DNA from 2 places in the Kitasatospora sp. NPDC041988 genome. Region 1 is predicted to be linked to the other one. Evidence: riboswitches for the same ligand, from Rfam matches in the RefSeq annotation. Region 1 holds a riboswitch; the other holds the start of a gene.
The links. A riboswitch is a leader RNA that binds a small molecule or an ion and turns the genes downstream of it on or off. The one in region 1 is predicted to bind cyclic di-AMP.

Region 1 (6,918 bases):
GGGCGGCCGTCGCGCGGGCCTCGATCTCGGGGACGGGCCGGGCGTACGCCGGGTCGGTGGCGATCACGTGGCAGCCGAGTTCGCGTGCCTCGGCGGCGAGGCCGGCCGCGCCGCCGGGGCAGTCGAGCAGCGGCCCGGGGAGGGCTGCGAGCTGGGCGCGGGTCAGGCCGAAGAGGCCGCAGTACTCGTCCAGCGGGCGTGAGGTGACGAGGACTCCGGCCGCCGGGCCGGGGTCGCCAGGGGTGGCGCGGGCGCTCATTCGGCCATGCGAACACGGGCCGGCCCCGCCCGCATCCGGAGTGTCCGGGCGCGGGCGGGGCCGGTGCGGGGCAGCGGGCCGAAGGGCCGGGGCCTGCCTCCCGGTCGCGGCCCCGGCAAGGATCCGGGAGCAAGGACCGGGATCCGGGATCCGGGATCCGGGCCCGGCTCAGCGGCCGAGCAGGCCCCGGACGGCGAGGCGGTTGACGTTGGTCAGGCCGCGCACCAGCTGCGGGGTGAGGAAGACGAAGAACAGCCCGATCAGCGAGACCCCGGCGATCTGCAGCGGCGACTGGACGTAGTAGACGTGCTCGACCCCGTGGCTGTCCCAGAAGTCGAAGAGCCGGTAGCCGGGCCACTCGGTGTAGGTCGGGAAGACCCAGTGGTAGACCGGGTAGAGCGCGAGCGACCAGCCGATCACCAGGAAGACCAGCGACACCGCGAAGCTCAGCACCGCCCACGGGAGCATCCCCACCTGGTAGAGCACGGCCTTCCAGCCGGCGGCGTCCGCCAGCCGCGCGGTGATCGCGCCCCAGGCCCCGGGGCGCACCACCCGCACCGGCGCCGGTCCGGGCACGTCGAGCGCCAGCATGGAGCGGGTCCGGGCCCGCTCCAGCCGGCCGAGGCCGCGCGCGCCGCTGGTCAGCCCGGCCAGGACCGGGAGGCCGAGGACGGTGAGGAAGGTGCCGAGGCCGAAGCAGAACACGGTGACGGCGAAGGTGAAACCGATGAGGGCGACGGGCAGGCCGCCGAGGGCGAAGCCCAGCTCCCGGTAGAAGTAGGAGGAGAACGGGGCCCGCCAGGCGTACGGCGGCTCCTGGGTGCGGCGGACGCCCTCGTACCGGTCGTACTCGCTGCGCTGCATGCTCTCGCTGGTGCTCATGGCCTGGGCCTCGGTCCTCGGGTCTGCGGCGGTGCCGGTCGGGCTGATGGCTCAACCATGTCAAACGGCGGGCCGGGCGGACATCCGGCTCCCCGGCGAGGCGGGGGTGGGGTTAACCCCCGGTCGTCCCCCGTGCTCGGCGCGGCGGCCACTCGTCGGCGAGCAGCGGCGGCCACTCGTCGGCGAGCAGGGAGTACTGGAAGGAGTCGTGCCAGGCGCCGCGCAGGTACACGTGGTGGCGCACCCGGCCCTCCTGCTGGAAGCCGGCCCGGGTGAGCACTCGGGCGGAGGCGTCGTTGGCCACGTCCACCCGGGCGGCCAGCCGGTGCAGGCCGAGCGGCCCGAACGCGAACGCGCAGAGCAGCCCGGTGATCTCGCCCGCGTAGCCGTTGCCCCAGGCGTCGGGGCGCAGCGCGTAGCCGAGGCAGGCGGAGCGGTGGCTGCCGAGGGTGAGGGCGGCGTTGCCGATCGGGGTGGCGTCGGCCGGGTCGGCCGCGTCGGCGTGCCGGGTGACGGCGAGCCGGTAGACCGTCCGTTCGTCCTGGAGGGCCTCCTCCAGGTACTGCTCGATCTGGTCGGCGCAGTCCTCGCGGTCGCGCGGCTCGAAGGGCAGGTAGCGGGTGGCCTCCGGGTCGCCGAAGATCGCGTGCAGCGCGTCGATGTCGCCCGGCGTGTGGTGGAACTCGCGGATGGCCAGGCGGGGGCCGGTGAGTCGGACGGGGACCATGTCTGCCGACCCTACCCGGGGCTTTCCGGTTACCGTACGTGACATGGAAGAAGAAGACCTGCGGCTCGCCCCGCGCACCAAGGCCGCCGACCTGCTCGCCTGGGCGGAGGCCGAGGGCCGCGCGCCGGTGGCCGAGTCCCCGCTGCGGGCGGTGCTGGCGCTGCTGGAGCTGGGCGAGAGCAGGATGCACGACGGCTGGCCGGAGCTGACCTCGGATGCCGTGGAGCAGCTGCTGTACGAGCGGCTCCACCTGTACGTCCAGCCCGCGCCGGAGCAGGACCCGCTGGCGTACGGAGAGGCGGTACGGCTGCTGATCGACCACCAGCGGGCGTCGAAGCGGCTCAACGCCAAGCGGCAGGAGCGGCTGCACGCGGAGGCCGAGTGGCAGGGCGAGGTGGCGGCCGGGCTGCTGCGCCGGGCCGACCTGGTGACCTGGCCCCGGCTGTACGCGGTGCTGCTGTGCGCGCACGACGTGGACCTCGCCGACGAGGCGGCGGTGCGGGAGTGGCTGGCGGCGTTCCGGGAGCTCGCGGAGGAGGACCGGCGGGCCGCGTTCGAGGCGCTGGCGCCGGCCGGGTGGCTGGACGAGGCGGACGAGGAGGGCTGGGGCGCGACCCGGGTGCTCTCGGTCGGGATGGCGACGGACGGTGCGCGGCGGCTGCTGGAGCAGGGCCTGATGCGGCGCAGCTACCGCAATCTGGCGGAGCTGACGGCGCTGGGGCGCCCGATGCCGGACGAGCTGGCCGGGGACTTCGGGGCGTTCGAGGAGGCGGCGGTCGAGGCGGCGCTGGACCTGTTCGGCGAGTGGACGGTGCCGGGGCTGCCGCGGCTGCTGGTGGCGGAGTTCCCGGACCTCGCGCCGGAGCCGGGTCAGGAGGAGATCGACGCGTACCTGGCGCAGCTGCCGGCGGAGTGAGACGCGGGAGGGCGCCCCGGCCGGGGCGCCCTCTCCTCGCGGTGCGTCAGGGGGTGCGGTGCGTCAGGGGGTGATGCCGCGCTGCTCGAACCAGGTCTCCGGGTCGACCGGGGCGCCGCCGCCGGGGCGGACCTCCAGGTGCAGGTGCGGGCCGGTGACGTTGCCGGTGGCGCCGACCTTGCCGAGCTGCTGGCCGGGGACGACCTTGCCGGAGCCCTTGATGATCGAGGAGAGGTGGCAGTACCAGATCTCGGTGCCGTCGGGCAGCGTCTCGACGATCCGGTAGCCGTAGGAGCCGGCCCAGCCGGCCGAGGTGACGGTGCCCTGGCCGACCGCGTAGACCGGGGTGCCGGTGTCCGCGGCGAAGTCCAGGCCGGTGTGCAGGTGGGCCCAGTACGAGGCGCTCTGGCCGTAGTGGGCGGAGAGGTTGTAGTCGCGCACCGGCAGGTTGATGGCGGCGAGCTTGGCCTTCTCGGCCTCCTCGGCGGCCCGCTTGGCCTCCTGCTGCTGGGCGGCGCGCTTGGTCTCGGCCTCCTTGGCGGCCTGGAGCCGGGCGGTCTCCTCGGCGGCGGTGCGCTGGCTGTCGGCCTGCTGCTGGATCCGGGCGGCGAGCGCGAGGCCGGGGTCGGCGCTGAGGGCGACCGGGGTCTCGTCGGGGGCCTCGACGGCGGGCGCGGCGGCCGGGGTCGCGGAGGCGAAGCCGGTGGCGCCCAGGGTGGCGGCGACGGCGGTGACGCCGAGCAGTGGCGCCGTCCCGCGGGTCTGACGCGGCATCCGGTGCCGGCTGGCCTCGGCGGCCTGCGGGGCGGCCTCGTCGGAGGGCCCGCCGTACTCGCCGGGGTGGGCGGGCGGCCACGGGTGGTCGAGCAGCTGGGTGCCGGCGGGGGAGCCGGGCAGGTGTGCCGGAGAGTGCGTCGACGCCACGGAGGCGCGCTCCTTTCCTTCCTTCGCGCCTACCGGGTTAGCTGACGGGTTCGGAGCAGGAAGGTCTCCTACGGCTGGGCCTGGGCCCGGCCGATTCACCCCAAGGAACGTGGTTCCCCGGCTCCCTGACCTGCCCGGAGGCCGGCCGGTGGGATTAGGCGACGGCGCACGGTGCCGTCTGGGTACGGCGTTGCGGACCGCGCTGCGTTATCAAACGTTAATCCTAGGAGCCCCTGATTCCAAGCCATCCGTCCGGGGCATCCGGATACAGTCCGGACACTACGTGACCTGATGGGCGTTTTGGGGCGTTTGGCGACAACTGACGACTACTGACACCACCGAACGTGATTGGACGTCAACGAACGACCCCCCATCTGAGTACTTCTACTCATGTGCGGCCTGGCCGGCACGGCCATCCTGGCGCCATGAACGCACCGATGCAGTCACGCACCACGGCCGCGTACTACGTCCAGGCCGTGCTCTCCTTCGCACTCTCCGCCAGCACCCTGGCGGTCGGGATCGCCTACCTCCCGGTGGGCGGCTGGACCCGGGCCTTCCTCGGGATCGGCCTGCTCTACACCGTCACCTCCTCGTTCACCCTGGCCAAGGTGATCCGCGACAAGCAGGAGACCAACGAGATCGTCACCCGGGTGGACCAGGCCCGCCTGGAGAAGCTGCTGGCGGAGCACGACCCGTTCAAGGTGGAGGGGGTCTGACGCCACCTCCCGACCACCCCTCGGACGCGGCTGCCGTCGACCGCTTGACGGCTAAGGCTATTAGCCTTAGCTTTATGGCTATCGGCACAACCGCCGATGACCGTTCCGGCGGACCGAGGAGGCCCCCATGCCCGGCACCACCGCCCCCACCACCCGGTACCTCGACGTCCCCGGCGGCCGGCTCGCCTACGACGACACCGAGCAGGGCGACGGCGCCCCCGTCGTCCTGCTCCCCGGGATGCTCGACAGCCGGGCCGCCTACCGCCACCTGCGCCCGCTGCTGATCGCCGCCGGCCACCGGGTGATCACGATGGACCTGCGCGGCTTCGGCGAGTCCTCGATCGCCTGGGACGACTACTCGCCGGCCGCGATCGCCACCGACGTCCTCGCCCTGCTCGACCACCTCGGCATCGAGCGCGCCGTCCTCGCCGGCAACTCGTACACCGGCGCCACCGTCGTCAAGGCCGCCGGGGACGCGCCCGAGCGGGTCGCCGGGATCGTCCTGCTGGACGCCTTCGTCGAGAACCTGCCGCCGAACGCCCTGCAGCGCGCGATGTTCGCCGTGATGGGCACGCTGCTGGTGCACTCCCCCGCGTTCTGGGGCCTCTACCACCGGAGGATGGCCTACCCCACCGCCAAGCCGGCCGACTTCGACGCGTACGTGGACGGGCTGGTCGCCGCGATGCGCACGCCCGGCCGCAAGGCCGCCACCCGCGGCCAGGTCCACGGGGACTCCGCGCCCGTCGGCTGGACCGCCGCCGTGCGGTGCCCGGCGCTGGTCGTCATGGGCAGCAAGGACCCCGACTTCCCCAAGCCGGAGCTGGTCGCCGACCGGCAGGCCGCCGCGCTGCGCGCCCGCAAGGTGATGATCGAGGACGCCGGCCACTACCCGATGGCCGACCACCCGCAGGCCACCGCCGACGCGCTGCTGCCGTTCCTCGCCGAGCTGGCCTGAGCCGCACCGGGCCGAGCCCGAGCCGAACCGGGCCTGAGCCGCACCGGGCCTGAGCCACACCGGGCCGGGCTTGCCGAGCCGGCCCGAGCCTCCCGACACCCCGGAACCGGAACCACGGAGAACCGTCCCCATGCCCCGAGTAGGACTCACCCCCGAGCAGGTCGTCGGCCACGCCCTCGCCCTCATCGACGAGCAGGGCCCCGAGGGCCTCACCCTCGCCGCCGTCGCCGTGCGGGCCAACGTGGCCACGCCCTCGCTGTACAAGCACGTCAGCGGCGGCCTTGCCGAACTGCGGCGGCTGATCGCCGTCCGGGTCACCGAGGAGCTGGCCGACCGGCTCGCCGAGGCCGCCCTCGGCCGCGGCGGGGACGACGCCGTCGCCGCCGTCCTGCGCGCCTACCACGCGTACGCCACCGAACACCCGCACCGCTACAACGCGCTCCCGCAGGCCCCGCAGCCGGACGACGACCTCACCCGGGCGGCCACGCGACTGGTCGGCGTGATCATCGCGGTGCTGCGCGAGTACGGGCTCTCCGGGTCCGAGGCCATCCACGCCGCCCGCGCCGTCCGCTCGGTGGCCCACGGCTTCGCCTCGCTCTCCATCGGCGGCGCGTTCCAGCTCGCCGAGGACCTCGGCGACACCCAGGACCGCCTGATCACCGTGCTCACCCACGGCCTCCGCGACTGGCCCGGAGCCTGAGCCGCCCAGCTGCGCGAGGAGGCGGCGGAAACGCCGAAGGGCCCGGAGCGGGATCGCTCCGGGCCCTTCGCGGTGGTGGGCCTAACAGGACTTGAACCTGTGGCCTCTTCCTTATCAGGGAAGCGCTCTAACCGTCTGAGCTATAGGCCCTCGCCGCTCGCAGATCCTACTCGACCTCCGCCCGGTGCCGCACATCCGTCCCGGCCGGTCCGCCGTGCCCCCGTCCCGGCGGAGCGTGCCGCCCACCTCACCATTCACCGGCATACGAAATAAGGTATTAAGAATTGAGTGGCCGATAAGGCACCATCCGAGAAGGCAACGGAAAGGCCGGGGATCCCATGGACCTGACCTCGCCGTGGCTTCCCCCCTCCGAGGACGAGAGCCGGACGCCGCGCAGCAGCCCCACCGCGCGCAGCGCCATGCGCTGCGTCCGCTTACTGCTCGGCTGCACCAGCGCCGCCGAACTGCTCGGCACGATCCTCGCCGAGGGCCCCGGCTGGATCACCGGTGAGGGGTCCGCGCTCTACCTGCTGGACTCCGCCGGCATGCTCCGGCTCACCGCCTCCCACGGCCTGCCCGAGTGGGCCCACGAGCGGTACAACGTGGTCGACCCGGCGAGCGACCTGCCCGCCGCGATGGCGCTCAGGCTGCGCCGGCCCTATCTGCTCAGCCCTGAGCGCACCAGCGTCGACTACCCCAACCGCAACGCCGGCATGGGCACCGGCATGGTCGCCATCATCACCCTGCCGATGGTCGTCGACGAGGAGCCGATCGGCGTACTGGCCCTGGCGCTGGCCCACCGGGGCACCGTCCCCCGGCGCGACCTGGACGTCCTGGAG
Region 2 (6,918 bases), on a different contig from region 1:
CCCGGGTGGTGGTCATGCGCCGGCCTCCTCGGTGCCCTCGGCCGCGGCCGCCTTCTTGGCGGCGCGCTCGGCGGCCTTCTGCTCCTTGGCGGCGATCACCGCCGCGTGGTCCTGCTCCTTGGCCCGGTTGCGCGCGACCCGCTCACCGGCGGCCTCGACCTCGGCGGCGGAGACGCACGGGCCCTTGGCCCACCAGTCCTCCAGCATGCCGATCGCCTCGTCGCCGAGCGGGTTGACGCCCTCGCCGGCCGCCAGCGAGTGGCCGACCAGCACGTGCAGGCACTTCACCCGGTCCGGCATCCCGCCGGCGCTCGGGAAGCCCTCCAGCACCTCGATGGCGTCACGGCGGGCGATGTAGTCCTCGTGGGCCTTCTGGTAGGCGGCGGCCAGCTCCGGGTCCTCGGCGAGCCGGGCGGTCTGCTCCTTCATCACGCCGTCCGCCTCCAGGGTGCCGATCAGCGAGGCGGCCTTGGGGCAGGTCAGGTAGTACAGGGTCGGGAACGGCGTGCCGTCCGCGAGCCGGGGGGCCGTCTCCACGACGTCCGGGTTGCCGCAGGGGCAGCGGTGCGCCACGCCGCGCAGACCGCGCGGGACCCGGCCGAGCTGGGCGGCGATGGCCGCGACGTCGGCGTCGGAGACGGAGGGGTGGTTCTCAGTGGTCATGAGGGGAGCTGGCTCCAGCGGGGGGCAGGGGTGTCTGCGAAGGAAGGGGAGAGGGCGGGGCGAGGGCGGCGGTGTCGGCGGCGTCCACGGAGTCCCAGACGCTGGCGTACCAGGGCTTGGCGGCCTTCGCCGGAGCGGCGGCCACAGCGTCGGACGGGGCGGGCGAGGACACGGAGGACTTGGCGGCGCCCTGGCCGGCCGGGTCCACCGCAATGTACGGGGTCTCCCCCGGCATCGCGTAGTGCAGCCGCGAACGGGCCTGCGCCTTGACGTACTCCGGGTCCTGCCAGCGGGTCTTCTCCCGGCGCAGCTGCTCGACCTGCTGCCGGGCGTGTTCGGCCTTCGCCCGCTGGGCGGAGATCTCGGAGCGCTGGGAGATGAACTGCCGGGTCGGGTAGGCCAGGATCGCCACCAGCGAGCAGAGCACCAGGACGAGGACGGTCGCCCGGCTCGTGAAGCGAGGCCGGGCCGCCAAGCCCGGGATCCTCCAGCCTGCCATCTCCCGTATCCCCTCCTGGTCGCGCCGGTGCCCCGCCGTCCACCCTACGGGGTGAACGGCGGGGCACCGGTCAGGCTTGCGCCGGCGGGCGCGGTCAGCCCTCGTGCTTACCGTGCTGACTACGCCGCCTCAGCGCGCTGGCCACTCCGCGGAGCGACTGTGCTGTCATTCCGCAGAGCGACTGTGCTGTCATTCCGCGGAGCGGAAGCGCGGGAAGGCGCCGCGGCCGGCGTACTCGGCGGCGTCGTCGAGGATCTCCTCGATGCGCAGCAGCTGGTTGTACTTGGCGACGCGCTCGGAGCGGGCCGGGGCACCGGTCTTGATCTGGCCGCAGTTGGTGGCGACGGCCAGGTCGGCGATGGTGACGTCCTCGGTCTCGCCGGAACGGTGCGACATCATGCAGCGGTAGCCGTTGCGCTGGGCCAGCTCGACGGCGTCCAGGGTCTCGGTCAGCGAACCGATCTGGTTCACCTTGACCAGCAGCGCGTTGGCGGTGCCGGTCTCGATGCCCTTGGCCAGGCGGGCCGGGTTGGTGACGAACAGGTCGTCGCCGACCAGCTGGACCTTGTCGCCCAGCTTGACGGTCATGGCCTTCCAGCCGTCCCAGTCCGACTCGTCCAGCGGGTCCTCGATGGAGACCAGCGGGTACGAGGCGACCAGCTCGGCGTAGTACTCGATGAGCTCGGCGGCGGTGAGCGCCTTGCCCTCGAACTGGTAGGCACCGTCCTCGTAGAACTCGGAGGCGGCGACGTCCAGCGCCAGCGCGATGTCGCGGCCGGGCACGTAGCCCGCCTTCTGGATGGCCTCGGTGATGAGGTCCAGGGCCTCGCGGTTGCTGTCCAGGTTCGGCGCGAAGCCGCCCTCGTCGCCGAGGCCGGTGGAGAGGCCGCGCTCCTTCAGGACGCCCTTGAGGGTGTGGTAGACCTCGACGCCCCAGCGGACGGCCTCGGAGAAGGACTCCGCGCCGATCGGGGCGATCATGAACTCCTGGATGTCGACGTTGGAGTCCGCGTGCGAGCCGCCGTTGAGGATGTTCATCATCGGGACCGGCAGGACGTGCGCGTTCGGGCCGCCCAGGTAGCGGAACAGCGGCAGGTCGCTGGCCTCGGAGGCGGCGTGCGCGACGGCCAGCGAGACGCCCAGGATGGCGTTGGCGCCGAGCGAGGACTTGTCCGGGGTGGCGTCCAGGTCGAGCATGGCCTGGTCGATCAGGCGCTGCTCGGTGGCGTCGTAGCCGACCAGCTCCGGGCCGATCTGCTCGATGACGGCCAGGACGGCCTTCTCGACGCCCTTGCCGAAGTAGCGGTTCTTGTCACCGTCGCGCAGCTCCAGGGCCTCGAAGGCACCGGTAGAGGCACCCGACGGGACAGCGGCACGGCCGGTGCTGCCGTCGTCGAGGCCGACCTCGACCTCGACCGTGGGGTTGCCACGCGAGTCGAGAATCTCACGGGCTACGACGACATCGATGGACGGCACGAGGCATCTCCTAGCGGAAGCAGGTTCGACTGACGGTGGGTGCTGTCGGACGAACGATTGCGGAGTCGTTACGACCAGAGCCTAACCGCACGGGCTCTCGGGGCCACGTTGACCTCGGTCCCGTCTCAGCGTGTGGCCCTACTACCCCCCGGTAGTTCACCTGGTTGCCCCATGAAAGGCGACCAGATGTGGACGAAGAGGGCCGAATCCGGCCCCCTTCGTCGAATCACCGTGAAGGCGGGGCCGCTCAGCCGAGGTTGAGCACCTGGCCGGGCAGGATCAGGTTCGGGTCGGTGCCGACGGTGCCGCGGTTGCCGTCGTACAGCGACTGCCAGCCGCCGGAGACGCCCTGGGTGGCGGCGATGCCGGCCAGCGTGTCGCCGGACTGGACGGTGTAGCCGTGGCCGGCGCGCTGCTGGGCGACCGGGGCGCTCGGCGCGGCCGGAGCGCTCTGGGCGGCGTGGGCGTCCTGGCTCGCGTCCTGGCTCGCGGCCTGGCCGGCGAACTGCTGGTAGACGCTCGGGTGGCTGGTCCAGTACCAACCGCCGTTGTTCTGGTACCAGTACACCTTGGCCTCGGCATCCCAGCCGGCGTGGCCGGAGAAGCCCGGGGCCTGGGTCTCCTGCTGCGCGTACGGCTGGGTCTGCTGCTGGGCGTGCGACTGGGCGGCGGGCTTCTGGGCCTGCTGCTGGACCGGCTGCTGCGCGGGCTTCGGCTGGGCCGGCTTCGGCGCGGCGGGCTTGGCATCCGAGGAGGCGTCGACCGAGGCCGGGGCACCGCCCTTGCTCAGGCCGGCCTTCTGCGAGCAGACCGGCCAGGCGCCCGGGCCCTGCGAGGCGAGGACCTTCTCGGCGACCGAGATCTGCTGGGCCCTGCTGGCCTGGTTGGCCTGCGGCGCGTACGAGGTGCCGCCGTACGCCTTCCACGTGCTGGAGGTGAACTGCAGACCGCCGTAGAAGCCGTTGCCCGTGTTGATGCTCCAGTTGCCGCCGCTCTCGCACTGGGCGACCGAGTCCCAGGTCGAGACGGGGGCAGCCGAGGCGCCGGTGGCGGTGAGGATCGGCATCGCGAGTCCGACGCCGGCCACGCCGGCGACGGCGATGGCCTTCTCGGTCTGGGTGCGACGACGGTGACGGCCGGTTCCAACGAACAGCATGACGAGGTCCCTCTCCGCACGCCTGCGAGGTGAGCTGTCGGGTTCGGACCGGGAGGTGGCCCGGCCGCGTCACGCGGAAAGCTTTCTGCCCGCGTGGGCGGCTTCACCCCAAGCCGTGGGGGACGGCAACAAACCTGGTTCCCCCGCCCCTGCCCAGGGTCTGGTCGGTTTCCCGTGACGCGGCGGGCAGGATTCGGCGTTCCGCGCACGAGGTCCGCAGCTGCGAACTCCACGGAGGGTAGACAGATCCTCTTACCAATCACAAGCTCATATCGCCGATATCACACAGAAATTACGGCGCGTGGTCGATCGCCCACCAACGGCGGCGGTATGTCCGGGTTGATGGTGATTCAATCCCCCAGTTGCGGCGTGTCGGAGACGCCCCATCAGTGTGTCGAGGTCTCAGACCGTGACATCTGAGACTCCGGCAGACGGTTCTGCGGCAGCTCACGGAGGGGTTGTCAGCTTGTGGCGAGCTTCTTCTCGGGACTGAATTCGACCGGAAGTTCGCGAAGTCCACGCATGATCAGGCCACCTCGCCAGCGCAGATTCTCCGGGCTTTCGGCAAGCCGCAGATCGGGCAGCCGGGTGAGCAGGGTGGCCAGCGCCGCCCGGCCCTCCAGCCTGGCCAGCGGGGCACCGATGCAGTAGTGGATGCCGTGCCCGAAGCCCAGGTGGGGGTTGTCCGTCCGGGCCAGGTCGAGGGTGTTCTCGGCGGCGAACCGCGCCGGGTCCCGGTCCGCCGCCGCGAGCACCACCAGCACCGGATCGCCGACCGGGATGTCCACTCCGCCGATGGTCAGCGGGCTGGTCGCGAACCGCCAGGTGGCCAGCTCCACCGGCCCGTCGTAGCGCAGGAGTTCCTCGATCCCGGTCTCCAGCAGGGCGCTCTCGCCGCGGGCGACCGAGTCCTGCAACAACGCCCGCTGGTCCGGGTTGCGCAGCAGCGCGTAGGTGCCGTTGCCGATCAGGTTGACGGTCGTCTCGAAGCCGGCGAAGAGGAGGATGAAGGCCATCGCCGCGGCCTCGTTCTCGGTGAGGTGCTCGCCGTGGTCGCTGGCCCGGATCAGGCCGGAGATCAGGTCGTCGCCGAGGTCCGCCCGCTTGCGGTGGATCAGCTCCGCCAGGTACGCGCGAATCCGCTTGACCGCCCGCCCCACGCCGCCGCGCTGCCCCCCGCCCTGGCCCGGCCTGGTGTGGCGCACCATCATGCCCGCCCAGTCACGGAAGTCGTCCTGGTCCTCGGCCGGCACGCCGAGCAGGTCGCAGATCGCGTAGATGGGGAGGGGGAAGGCGAACTCGTGGATCAGGTCGGCGCTGCCGCGCTCCGCGAAACCGTCGATCAGCCGGTCGGTGAGCTGCTGCACCCGCGGCTCGAACTCGGCCACCCGGCGGGGCGTGAACGCCTTCGACACCAGGCGCCGCAGCCGGGTGTGGTCCGGCGGGTCGATGTTCAGCAGATGCGTCATCAGGTCGGCCTGGCGTTCGCCCGGGATGCCGACCCTGCCGGTGCGGTGGGCCTGCTCGCTGTGGTGGACCGGATTCTTGGAGAGCCGGCCGTCGGCGAGCGCCTGCCGGGCATCCGCGTACCTGGTCACCAGCCACGCCTCCACCCCGCTCGGCAGGGTGGTGCGGTGCACCGGCTCGTGCTCCCGCAGCCACGCGTACGCCGGGTACGGGTCGGCGGCGAAGTCCCAGGTGAAGAGCGGCGGGCGGGCGGAATCGGGCTGAACTGGCATGCGTCGACGGTATCCGGTGGGGATCGGCGAGGTTCCCCTGCCGGGCCGGTCGGCCACCGGGCCGCGGCGGGGCGGTTCCCGGCCCGCACTCGGCGGGTTCTCGGCGTGGCAGGCGTGAGCCTGGTCACCTGAGGGGTAATCCCTGTTGCGGAGGGTCAGGACAAGCCTACGATCCTCCGCAAAGCAACACGTGGGCGCCGGTGCGGAGCCGCCCACAGGGAGGAGCGCACCATGCGGGTCACCGGGGCAGTCGTGGTCATCGCCGTACTCGACGGCGGGTCGGGTGCCGATCTCGCACGCCGCTTCACCGCCGCCGGCGCCGTCGGCGTGCTCGTCGCCGACCAGCGGGAAGGCATCGCCGAGGACCTCGCCGCCGAGCTCGACCGGCCGGGCTGCCCGGTCGTCGGCGTCTGCGGCGACATCCGCCGGCCCAGCGACGTCGCCGCCCTGGTCGACACCGCCGAGAAGCACCTCGGACCGATCGACCTGTTCTGCGTGGCCGGCCCGGACGGCGAGCGGATCGTCTCCCTCGCCGAGCTGCCCGACCACCTCGACCTGGAGCGGCTCGCCGAGCTCCTCGCGCTGGTCGGCGAGGCCATCGGCGAGGTCGTGATACCGCAGCAGCGCCGGCCGGTGGAGGACGTGGCGACGGTCTGACCCGACCGGCCCCGGGAAGGGAGTCGGGGCCGCCCGGGGTCGCCCGGGTTGGTCCGGGGGTCGCCCCGGGACTGGTGCGGCGTTCGCCCGGGCCGGTCCGGCCTCAGTCCTTCGGCTTGAGCCCCTCGGCGCCGCGGACGGCGTCCCGGTACTCGCGCGCGGCCGCCCGCAGCGCGGCGTCCACGTCCACCCCCGCGTCGTGCGCCCGCTGCGCCACGGCGAGCAGCAGCCTGCCCGCCGACTCCGCGGTGAGCTCCGCCGGCAGCTCGTACGGCGCGTCCGGCACGCCCGCCACCCCGGACCGGCGCACCCGCGACACCAGCTTCGCCGCGTACGCCAGCGACGGCAGCCCGGCCGGCACACCGTCCAGCACCGACTCGCGATCCGACTTCTCGGCCGCCTTCAGCGCCTCCCAGTTCGCCTCCACCTCGGCGGCGCCCTCGGCCTCGGTGTCCCCGAACACGTGCGGGTGGCGGTACATCAGCTTCTCGACGATGTCCCCCGCCACGTCGTCGATCGAGAAGGCGTCGGTGGGGTGCTCCTCGGCGATCCGCGAGTGGAAGAAGACCTGGAGCAGGACGTCGCCCAGCTCCTCGCGGAGCGTCTCGCGGTCCCCCTCCTCGATCGCCTCGACCAGCTCGAACGCCTCCTCGACCAGGTACTTCACCAGGCTGGCATGGGTCTGCTCGGCATCCCAGGGGCAGCCGCCGGGCGAGCGCAGGCGGTCC

Region 2: linked by a shared signal. The riboswitch ahead of ACZ6NC_RS30115 (LysM peptidoglycan-binding domain-containing protein) and the one ahead of ACZ6NC_RS22795 (M23 family metallopeptidase) in region 1 are both predicted to bind cyclic di-AMP.

What each region holds. Positions count from the first base shown of each region.
Region 1 covers NZ_JBVJCO010000023.1:21,442-28,359, forward strand. Annotated here, with positions in the region: gene ACZ6NC_RS22775 (class I SAM-dependent methyltransferase) at 1-259, opposite strand, end outside; gene ACZ6NC_RS22780 (sensor domain-containing protein) at 428-1,141, opposite strand; gene ACZ6NC_RS22785 (GNAT family N-acetyltransferase) at 1,254-1,868, opposite strand; gene ACZ6NC_RS22790 (hypothetical protein) at 1,912-2,784, shown strand; gene ACZ6NC_RS22795 (M23 family metallopeptidase) at 2,848-3,708, opposite strand; cyclic di-AMP (ydaO/yuaA leader) riboswitch at 3,721-3,879, opposite strand; gene ACZ6NC_RS22800 (YiaA/YiaB family inner membrane protein) at 4,134-4,424, shown strand; gene ACZ6NC_RS22805 (alpha/beta fold hydrolase) at 4,552-5,379, shown strand; gene ACZ6NC_RS22810 (TetR/AcrR family transcriptional regulator) at 5,510-6,079, shown strand; tRNA gene ACZ6NC_RS22815 (tRNA-Ile) at 6,153-6,229, opposite strand; gene ACZ6NC_RS22820 (SpoIIE family protein phosphatase) at 6,418-6,918, shown strand, end outside.
Region 2 covers NZ_JBVJCO010000036.1:85,745-92,662, reverse strand. Annotated here, with positions in the region: gene ACZ6NC_RS30135 (Ppx/GppA phosphatase family protein) at 1-16, opposite strand, end outside; gene ACZ6NC_RS30130 (DUF501 domain-containing protein) at 13-663, opposite strand; gene ACZ6NC_RS30125 (FtsB family cell division protein) at 653-1,138, opposite strand; gene eno (phosphopyruvate hydratase) at 1,352-2,638, opposite strand; gene ACZ6NC_RS30115 (LysM peptidoglycan-binding domain-containing protein) at 2,886-3,794, opposite strand; cyclic di-AMP (ydaO/yuaA leader) riboswitch at 3,800-3,970, opposite strand; gene ACZ6NC_RS30110 (cytochrome P450 family protein) at 4,256-5,533, opposite strand; gene ACZ6NC_RS30105 (SDR family NAD(P)-dependent oxidoreductase) at 5,765-6,190, shown strand; gene ACZ6NC_RS30100 (nucleoside triphosphate pyrophosphohydrolase) at 6,294-6,918, opposite strand, start outside.